DNA from 2 places in the Dysosmobacter sp. Sow4_B12 genome. Region 2 is predicted to be linked to the other one. Evidence: riboswitches for the same ligand, from Rfam matches in the RefSeq annotation. Region 2 holds a riboswitch; the other holds the start of a gene.
The links. A riboswitch is a leader RNA that binds a small molecule or an ion and turns the genes downstream of it on or off. The one in region 2 is predicted to bind thiamine pyrophosphate.

Region 1 (4,203 bases), on a different contig from region 2:
CCCATGATGGCGGAGCTGTACGGAAAAGCCACCGGCTGCTGCCGGGGCAAGGGCGGCTCCCAGCACATCGCTGACTTCAGCATCGGCATGCTGGGCGCCAACGGCATCGTGGGCGGCGGCTTCGGCCTGGCGGCCCGCTTACAGGGCAGCGACGCTGTGGCGGTGGTGTTTTTCGGGGACGGGGCCTGCAATCGGGGCACCTTCCACGAGTCCGCCAATATGGCGGCGGCCTGGGCAAGGTCCACATGGTCATCCGCTGCCCCGACGGCATCGTGAAAATGCAGGGCGCCCACCACACCGACTGCCTGGAGGCGTGGTTCGCCCATGTGCCGGGGCTGCAGGTGGTGGTTCCCTCCTGCCCGGCGGAGGGCCGGGGCCTGCTGCGGACAGCCATCCGCAACGACAACCCCGTCATGTTCCTGGAGCACAAGACCCTGTTCAAAACCGAGGGCGAGGTGCCTGACGACGACAGCCCCATCCCCTTCGGCAAGGCCCGGGTGGCCCGGGAGGGCCGGGATGTGACGCTGGTGGTGTACGGCGTCATGGTGAACCGGGCGTTGGAGGCGGCCAAGACCCTGGCCGCGGAGGGTATCGACGCGGAGGTGCTGGACCTGCGGACCCTGTCCCCCTGGGACAAGGAGACGGTGCTCGCCTCCGTCCGGAAAACAGGAAGGAAGATAGTTACGAAAGAAACCCAGGAGGGGTGTCTTTCGTTTAAAATTTAAGTTTTTCAGAACTTTTTAAGTTCTGAAAAACTTGCTCAGTCTGTCGAAAAGAATTTTTGACAGACTGACGCGGGAGCCAGACCGGCTCCCGCGTTTCGTTTTAAAGAGAAAGAGGAATGACTGCCGCTTCCCGCTCCAGGTCCGCTCCCGTCAAGGCGCCGGCGGCGTCCAGCAGCGCCGCGCGGAAGCTGCCGCTTCCCTTCTCCCCCGCCGCGCGGTCCGCCCGGCGGGAGCACACCTTCCAGAAGGCCGAGGCCAGCAGGGCGGCGGCCAGGGGGTCCGGCTCCACAGCGGCGAACACGCCGCACAGCACGGAGAGCATGCAGCCTGTGCCGGTGACCTGGGCCATGCGGCCGCTGCCGCCGGTGCAGCACCAGGCGGCGGCGCCGTCGGTGACGATGTCCTCCGGCCCCGACAGTAGCACGGCGGTATGCAGGTCCCTTGCCAGAGCGGCGGCGCAGCGCAGCCGCTCCGCCCGGGCGGCGGCAGCGGGGCTGTCCACTCCCTGCTCCTGGCTGCGCAGCCGCAGCAGGGCCTGGGCCTCCCCCAGGTTCACCCGCACCATGGCGGGAGAGCCCTCCGCCAGCAAGCGGCGGATGTTCTCCAGCCGCCAGGGCGAGGCGCCTACCCCCACCGGGTCCAGTACCACCGGCCGGCCAAGCGCCGCCGCCTCCCGGCCGCAGACGCGGCAGGCATCGAACTTGGCGGCGTCCGGCGTGCCGGTATTGAGCACCGTGGCATCGGAGATGGCGGTGATGTCCGCCATCTCCTCCGGCGCCTGGGCCATCATGGGGCTGGCGCCCACCGCCAGGGCCAGGTTGGCGCAGTCGTTGGCGGAGACGATATTGGACACGCAGTGGATGAGGGGCCGCCGGCGGCGGACCTCCTCCAGACGGGAAACGTTCATAAAAACAACCCTCTTGCTTATTGTTCCATGGCGGCGCGCATGGACTTCAGAGCGCCGCTCTTTTCCAGGGAGAACACCAGAATGCCCGCCAGAACGGACCCGCCCACGGTGGAGACCAGGAAGGGCACCACGTAGGCGTAGAAGGCGATGTCACCGGCGCTCTTGCCCATGAACAAAATGGCCACGGGCCAGGACAGCAGGCCGCCGATGATGCCGGTGCCGAACACCTCCCCCACCAGAGTGAGGGGCAGGTTCTTCGTTTTCTTGTAGACCAGGCCGCACAGCAGGGCGCCGCACATGCTGCCGGGGAAGGCCAGCAGGCTGCCAAGGCCCATGAGGTTGCGCAGCAGGCTGGCCACAAAGGCGGCGGCCACGCCGAAGCCCGGCCCCAGGAACACGGCGCACAGGATGTTCACCATGTGCTGCACGGGGGCGCACTTGCTGCCGAACACCGGGAAGGAAAAGGCGCTGCCCACCACGGCCACGGCGGTGAGGACGCTGGCCAGGGCCAGTGTTTTGACAAAGGTTCTTGTTTTCATAGAAAAAACTCCTTTTTTAAAAGATGTACGCAGGGAGAAAACAGCAGCGTTTTCCCCTTGCACGGCAAGGCCGCAGGGAGGCAGAACGCTCCCCGCACGGAAAATTCGGTCGAGACTTGCTGGTCTCCTCTCACGCCGGAACACGGCTTCCCATCGCTGCTTGCAGTTGGCCCGGGCACAGGGCGCTCCCCCTCTGCCCGCTCCCGGAGGACCGGGTCGCCGGTTTTACTTTCCCCGACACACATCCTTTCCCAAAAGAAGTCAAAAACAGCGGGCGCCTGGTGGTGCCCGCCGTCCGGTATCCCGTGATGCTTCCTACGGTGGCATTACCCACATCAGGTAAAAGGGTCGAAGCGACGCTTCCTCTCAGCCTTTCGGCTCCCCTGTTTTCGCCGTTATTATGCCATCTTGATAAAAGTTTGTCAAGAGGGTTGAAAACCGCGAAAAAGAAGCGTATGATAAACGAAAATATAGACGGGGAGTCCGCTGGCGCGGGCTGAGAGTAAACCGCTGAGGTTTTTACCCGAGACCTGATTTGGATCATGCCAACGTAGGGAGAGAAGAGGCGCTTGCCGCGGACGGACCGGATTTGGTGTGTCCGCGGATTTTTTTGCAGTCGGGAGGAAAACGACATGAAACTTCATGCAGAGCAGATGCGGCTCTACGCCGTGACGGACCGGGCCTGGGCGGCGGATGAGGAGGCCTTCTGGGACCAGGTCCGCGCCGCCATTGCCGGCGGCGCCGCCGTGGTGCAGCTGCGGGAAAAGCACCTGGCGGAGGACGCCTTCCTGGCGGAGGCGGAGCGGTTCGTGGCATTGTGCCGGGAGGCGGGCGTCGTCAGCATCATCAACGACAATGTGGACATCGCCGTGAAGACCGGGGCCGACGGCGTCCATGTGGGCCAGGAGGACCTGGCCGCCGGCCGGGCCCGGCAGCTGCTGGGACCGGACAAGATCATCGGCGTGTCCGCCCACAACGCGGAGGAGGCCCGGGCCGCCCAGGCGGCGGGGGCTGACTATCTGGGGGTGGGGGCCGCCTTCGTCACCGGCACCAAGACCGACGCCAAGCCCATTTCCCGGGACACCATCCGCGCCGTCACCGCCGCCGTGGACATCCCGGTGGTGGCCATCGGCGGCATCAGCCGGGACAACATCCTGGAGCTGGCCGGCTGCGGTCTGGCCGGCGTGGCGGTGGTCTCCGCCCTGTTCGCCCAGCCGGACGTGAAGGCGGCGGCGGAGGAGATGCTGCGGCTGTCCCAAAAGATCGCCCGCCCGTAAAGAGAAAGATACGGCATAGCCGTTTCTTGGCGGCGGACCGGGGGCACCACCTTTCGCCGCGTTATAAAACTTCAATGCAGAAAGGAAGCAAAAACATGAAAACAGCATTGACGATCGCCGGAAGCGATTCCAGCGGAGGCGCCGGTATCCAGGCAGACATCAAGACCATGACGGCAAACGGCGTATTCGCCATGAGCGCCATCACGGCCCTGACCGCCCAGAACACCACCGGCGTCACAGACATTTTGGAAGCCACGCCCGCCTTTTTGGAAAAGGAGCTGGACGCGGTGTTCACGGACATCTTCCCCGACGCGGTGAAGATCGGCATGGTCTCCTCCGCGGAGCTCATCACCGTCATCGCGGACAAGCTCCGCCAGTACGGCGCCCGCCACGTCGTGGTGGACCCGGTGATGGTGGCCACCTCCGGCGCCAAGCTCCTGCGCTCTGATGCCATCGAGGTGCTGAAGGAGCGGCTGCTGCCCCTGGCGGAGGTACTGACGCCCAACATCCCGGAGGCGGAGATTTTGGCGGACATGAAGATCGAAAGCCCCGCCGACATGGAGACCGCTGCCCGGACCATCTGCGAAAAGTACGGCTGTGCCGTGCTGTGCAAGGGCGGACACGACCTGAACGACGCCAACGACCTGCTGTGGAAGGACGGCAAGGGCCGCTGGTTCAATGGCCGGCGCATCGACAATCCCAACACCCACGGCACCGGCTGCACCCTCTCCAGCGCCATTGCCTCCAACCTGGCC
Region 2 (4,203 bases):
ACATTTGATGAGGCTGTCGGCGGAGGGGAGAATGGCCTGGTACATGCCGATGATGGCGTCCAGCGGCAGGCCGTAGCACACCACGTAAGCGGGATAAACCACGAAGTAGTTCAGCGGCACGGAGACCACCGCCATCAACGCGGCGCCCACCAGGGAGCCCAGCAAAGCGCTTTTGCGGCTCTTTTTCAGCTGGTAGATGAAGCCGGCGGCCAGGCAGAACACGGAGCCCAGCAGGAAGTTGCAAAGCTCACCCACATAGGCGGAGGAGGTGCCCTTGAACAGAATGTGCAGCAGGTTCTTCAAAAGGGTGACGGCCACGCCGTACACAGGGCCCAGAGAGAAGGCGGCCAGCAGCTCCGGCAGGTCGGAGATGTCCATTTTCACGAAGGAAGGGATCAGGGCGGGAATGGGGAACTCAATGAACATCAGCACAAAGGCTACGGCGGACAGCATGGCGGTGACTGTCAGCTTGTGGGTACGGCTGCGGCTGGCGGTGGCGGGAACGGCGTTGGCATTGGAATTGGACATAAAAAATACACTCCTTTGTTCGTTTGAAAACACCCTGGACGCTTTGACTTCTCCAAGGTGAACAAACAACAAAGAAGCGCATGCAAAACATGCGCGGCCCTGCCGCACTCATCTTCTTCCATCCAGACTATACTGTTGGTCCCGGAGTTGCACCGGGTCAGCGGATATCTTGCGATATCCGGTCGCGGACTTTACCGCCAGTGGGGAATCACACCCCGCCCTGAAGACAAAGTATTCAGTTGCTTTCTGTGGGATAGTATACGGCAGGATGATGAAAAATGCAACCCCAATTTTCAAATATCCTCTCTTTACAAAAGCAAACAGATGTTCTATACTGAGAGCAATACGATTCCGGAAAGGAGGCGGTGCCATGAGGGCCCGGCAGGAATCCTGCTGCTTCACCGGCCATCGGCCGGGCAAGCTACCCTGGAAATACAATGAGGCGGATGCCCGCTGTCTGGCGCTGAAGCGGCGGATGATGGACGCGGTGGAGGCTGCCTATGAGGAGGGCTACCGCCATTTCCTCTGTGGCATGGCCATGGGCTGCGACCTGTACTTCTGCGAATGTGTTTTGGCCCTGCGGGAGCGTCATCCCGACGTGACGGTGGAGGCCGCCATCCCCTGCCCCAGCCAGGCGGACAAGTGGCCTGCCGGCCAGCGGCAGCGGTATGCGCAGTTGGTGGCGGCCTGCGATTTCGAGACCCTGGTCTCCCAGCGGTATACCTCCGCCTGCATGCAGCGGCGGGACCGCTATATGGTGGACCACGCATCCCTGCTGATCGCCGCCTTTGACGGCTCCGCCGGCGGCACCCGGTACACGGTGGAGTACGCCATGGGACGGGGGCTGGACATTGTGGACCTGCCCATCGTCACAGAAGATTTTACGGACTTTTAACGAAAAAACGCTTGTGCCTCTTCTTTTGGCTGGGTATGCTGAAAGGAGAGAGGCGGTGAGGCGGTGAACGTCACGGGACAGATCCGAAAATTGGAGCGAATGGGCTTTTCCGGCCATGTGCTGGACCGTGCCGTGGCTCTGGCCGGCTCCCGGCGGCTGGTGTATGAGGATCTGTGCCGGGCAGTGGAGGAGCGCGCCATGACGCCGGTGGAGGCGCTGCGGACTGTGGAGCGGACGCTGGAGGCGGCTGAGCCGTGAAAAGGGCTTGCATCCCGGCGAAAAGCATGATATGCTGTTTTCAGTCAACTGAATAGATCGTGAGCTGGGGAGCTTGTTATACAGGCTGAGAGGAAGTTACGGAACTTCGACCCTTGTACCTGAGGTGGACAATGCCAACGTAGGGAGCCGTCATGATATGGTCATTCCATAGAATACCGAACCGCCCTCCCGGCATGCCGGGAGGGCGGTTTTACACTTCAGGGCAAACTATACGCACGATCAAAACAAAAACGAGGAGGAATGAACAATGATGAGTTGGCTGGTCAATGGAGAGGGCGGTCTGACCACCGCCGGTTATGTGGTGAGTATTTTGGCGATGGTGGTGTGCCTTGGGGCGGGTCTGGCCCTGGCAGACCGGGGCGGAAAGGAGCGGGGCTTTGCTCCCCGGCAGCTGGCTTACTGCGCCATGGCGGTGGCGCTGGCGTATGTGACCAGCTTTATCAAGCTGTTCAAGCTGCCCTACGGCGGCTCCGTCACCTTGATGAGCATGCTGTTCATCGTGCTGGTGGCCAACTGGTACGGTGTCCAGACCGGCATCCTGGTGGGCTTTGCCTACGGCCTGCTGCAATTTTTGCAGGAGCCCTATGTGCTCAGCGTGTTCCAGGTATGCTGCGACTATGTGCTGGCCTTCGCGGCTCTGGGCCTGGCGGGCCTGTTCCGGAACAAGGGGAAAAACGGCCTGCTGGCGGGTTACATCACGGCGGTGCTGGTCCGGGGCTTTTTCCATTCCCTGGGCGGGTATTTGTACTGGATGGACTACATGCCGGAGAACTTCCCCCAGAGCTTGGCGGCGCTGTATCCCATCATTTACAATTACAGCTACCTGCTGGCGGAGGGCCTCGTCACCGTGGTGGTGCTGAAGGTGCCGGCGGTGGAAAAGGCGCTGGAGCGTATCCGTAAAAGCGCGGTGCGGTAAAAACGACCCCGGACGGGTTCTCCGTCCGGGGTTGTCCTTATCTGTTCCGTTTTTTGCAGCCGCCGCAGCACCCGCCGCAGCACCCGCCGCAGCCGCCCCTGCGGCGAAAGCAGGACCGCAGGGCAAGCGCCAGCCAGACGCCGAGACCGGCCAGGATCAAAAGCTCCATACGCCCCTCCTTATACCATCAGCAATGCGGCGCGGTACACCAGGAAGGCGACCGCCCAGGCTACGGCGCACTGGCTGAGAGCCACGCCGGCGGCTTTCCAGCCGGAGCCCAGCTCCCGCTTTACCGCGGAGATGGCGGCCACGCAGGGAGTGTACAGCAGGGTGAACACCAGGAAGCTGACAGCGGTGATGGGGGAGAAGAGGTTGCCCAGGGCGGCCACGGTCACATCGGTGCCGGCGCCGGTGAGGATGCCCAGGGTGGAGATGACGGATTCCTTGGCGATAAAGCCGGTGATAAGGGCGGTAGATACCCGCCAGTCGCCAAAGCCCAGGGGCTTGAACAGCGGCGCGATCCAAACGCCCACGGTGGCCAGCAGGCTGTCGGCGCTGTCTGCCACCAGGTTCAGCCGGGTGTCAAAGGTCTGGAGGAACCAGACGAGGATGGTGGCCACGAAGATGATGGTGAAAGCCCGGGTCAAAAAGTCCTTGGCCTTGTCCCAGCAAAGCTGCCCCACACTCTTGGCGGAGGGGAAACGGTAGTTGGGCAGCTCCATGACGAAGGGGACGGGGTTGCCCTTGAAGGCAGTGGCGCCCAGCAGCTTGGCGGCGGCGATGCCCACCACGATGCCCAGGACATACAGCGCGATCATCACCAGCGCCGCGTACTGGGGGAAGAAGGCGGCGGCGAACACGCTGTAAATGGGGATCTTGGCGGAGCAGCTCATGAAGGGCGTCAGCAGAATGGTCATGCGGCGGTCCCGCTCCGAGGCCAGTGTCCGGGTAGCCATGATGGCGGGCACGGAGCAGCCAAAGCCGATGAGCATGGGCACGATGCTGCGGCCGGACAGGCCCATTTTCCGCAGCAGCTGGTCCATGACGAAGGCCACCCGGGCCATGTAGCCGGTGTCCTCCAGAATGGACAGGAAGAAGAACAGCACCACGATGATGGGCAGGAAGCTCAGCACGCTGCCCACGCCGGCGAACACGCCGTCGATGACCAGGCTCTGGACCACCGGATTCAGGCCGTAGGCTGTCAGCGCTGCGTCAACGATGGAGGTGAGGGAGTCGATGCCGGCGGCCAGCAGGTCCGACAAAAAGGCGCCGATGACGTTGAAGGTCAGATAGAAAATGCCCAGCATGATGCCGAAAAACAACGGCAGGGCCAGGTACTTGTCGGTGACCACCCGGTCGATGGCCTCGCTGCGGGCCCGCTCCTTGGATTCCCGGCACTTGACCACCGTTTTGGCGCAGACACGTTCGATAAAGGTATAGCGCATGTCCGCCAGGGCGGCGTTGCGGTCCATGCCGCACTCGGACTCCATCTCCTGGACGCTGTGCTCAATGAGCTCCAGTTCGTTCTGGTCCAGATCCAACCGGACGCGGATGTCCTCGTCCTCCTCAATGAGCTTGGTGGCGG

Region 1: linked by a shared signal. The riboswitch ahead of thiW (energy coupling factor transporter S component ThiW) and the one ahead of ACTQ4R_RS12505 (energy-coupled thiamine transporter ThiT) in region 2 are both predicted to bind thiamine pyrophosphate.

What each region holds. Positions count from the first base shown of each region.
Region 1 covers NZ_JBQKKR010000009.1:20,278-24,480, reverse strand. The annotation lists gene ACTQ4R_RS09080 (thiamine pyrophosphate-dependent enzyme) at 1-276, shown strand, start outside; gene ACTQ4R_RS09075 (alpha-ketoacid dehydrogenase subunit beta) at 246-725, shown strand; gene thiM (hydroxyethylthiazole kinase) at 826-1,632, opposite strand; gene thiW (energy coupling factor transporter S component ThiW) at 1,650-2,171, opposite strand; TPP riboswitch at 2,467-2,566, opposite strand; gene thiE (thiamine phosphate synthase) at 2,804-3,448, shown strand; gene thiD (bifunctional hydroxymethylpyrimidine kinase/phosphomethylpyrimidine kinase) at 3,544-4,203, shown strand, end outside.
Region 2 covers NZ_JBQKKR010000020.1:22,943-27,145, reverse strand. The annotation lists gene ACTQ4R_RS12520 (ECF transporter S component) at 1-528, opposite strand, end outside; FMN riboswitch at 635-760, opposite strand; gene ACTQ4R_RS12515 (SLOG family protein) at 899-1,423, shown strand; gene ACTQ4R_RS12510 (hypothetical protein) at 1,487-1,681, shown strand; TPP riboswitch at 1,737-1,844, shown strand; gene ACTQ4R_RS12505 (energy-coupled thiamine transporter ThiT) at 1,950-2,618, shown strand; gene ACTQ4R_RS12500 (hypothetical protein) at 2,656-2,787, opposite strand; gene feoB (ferrous iron transport protein B) at 2,798-4,203, opposite strand, start outside.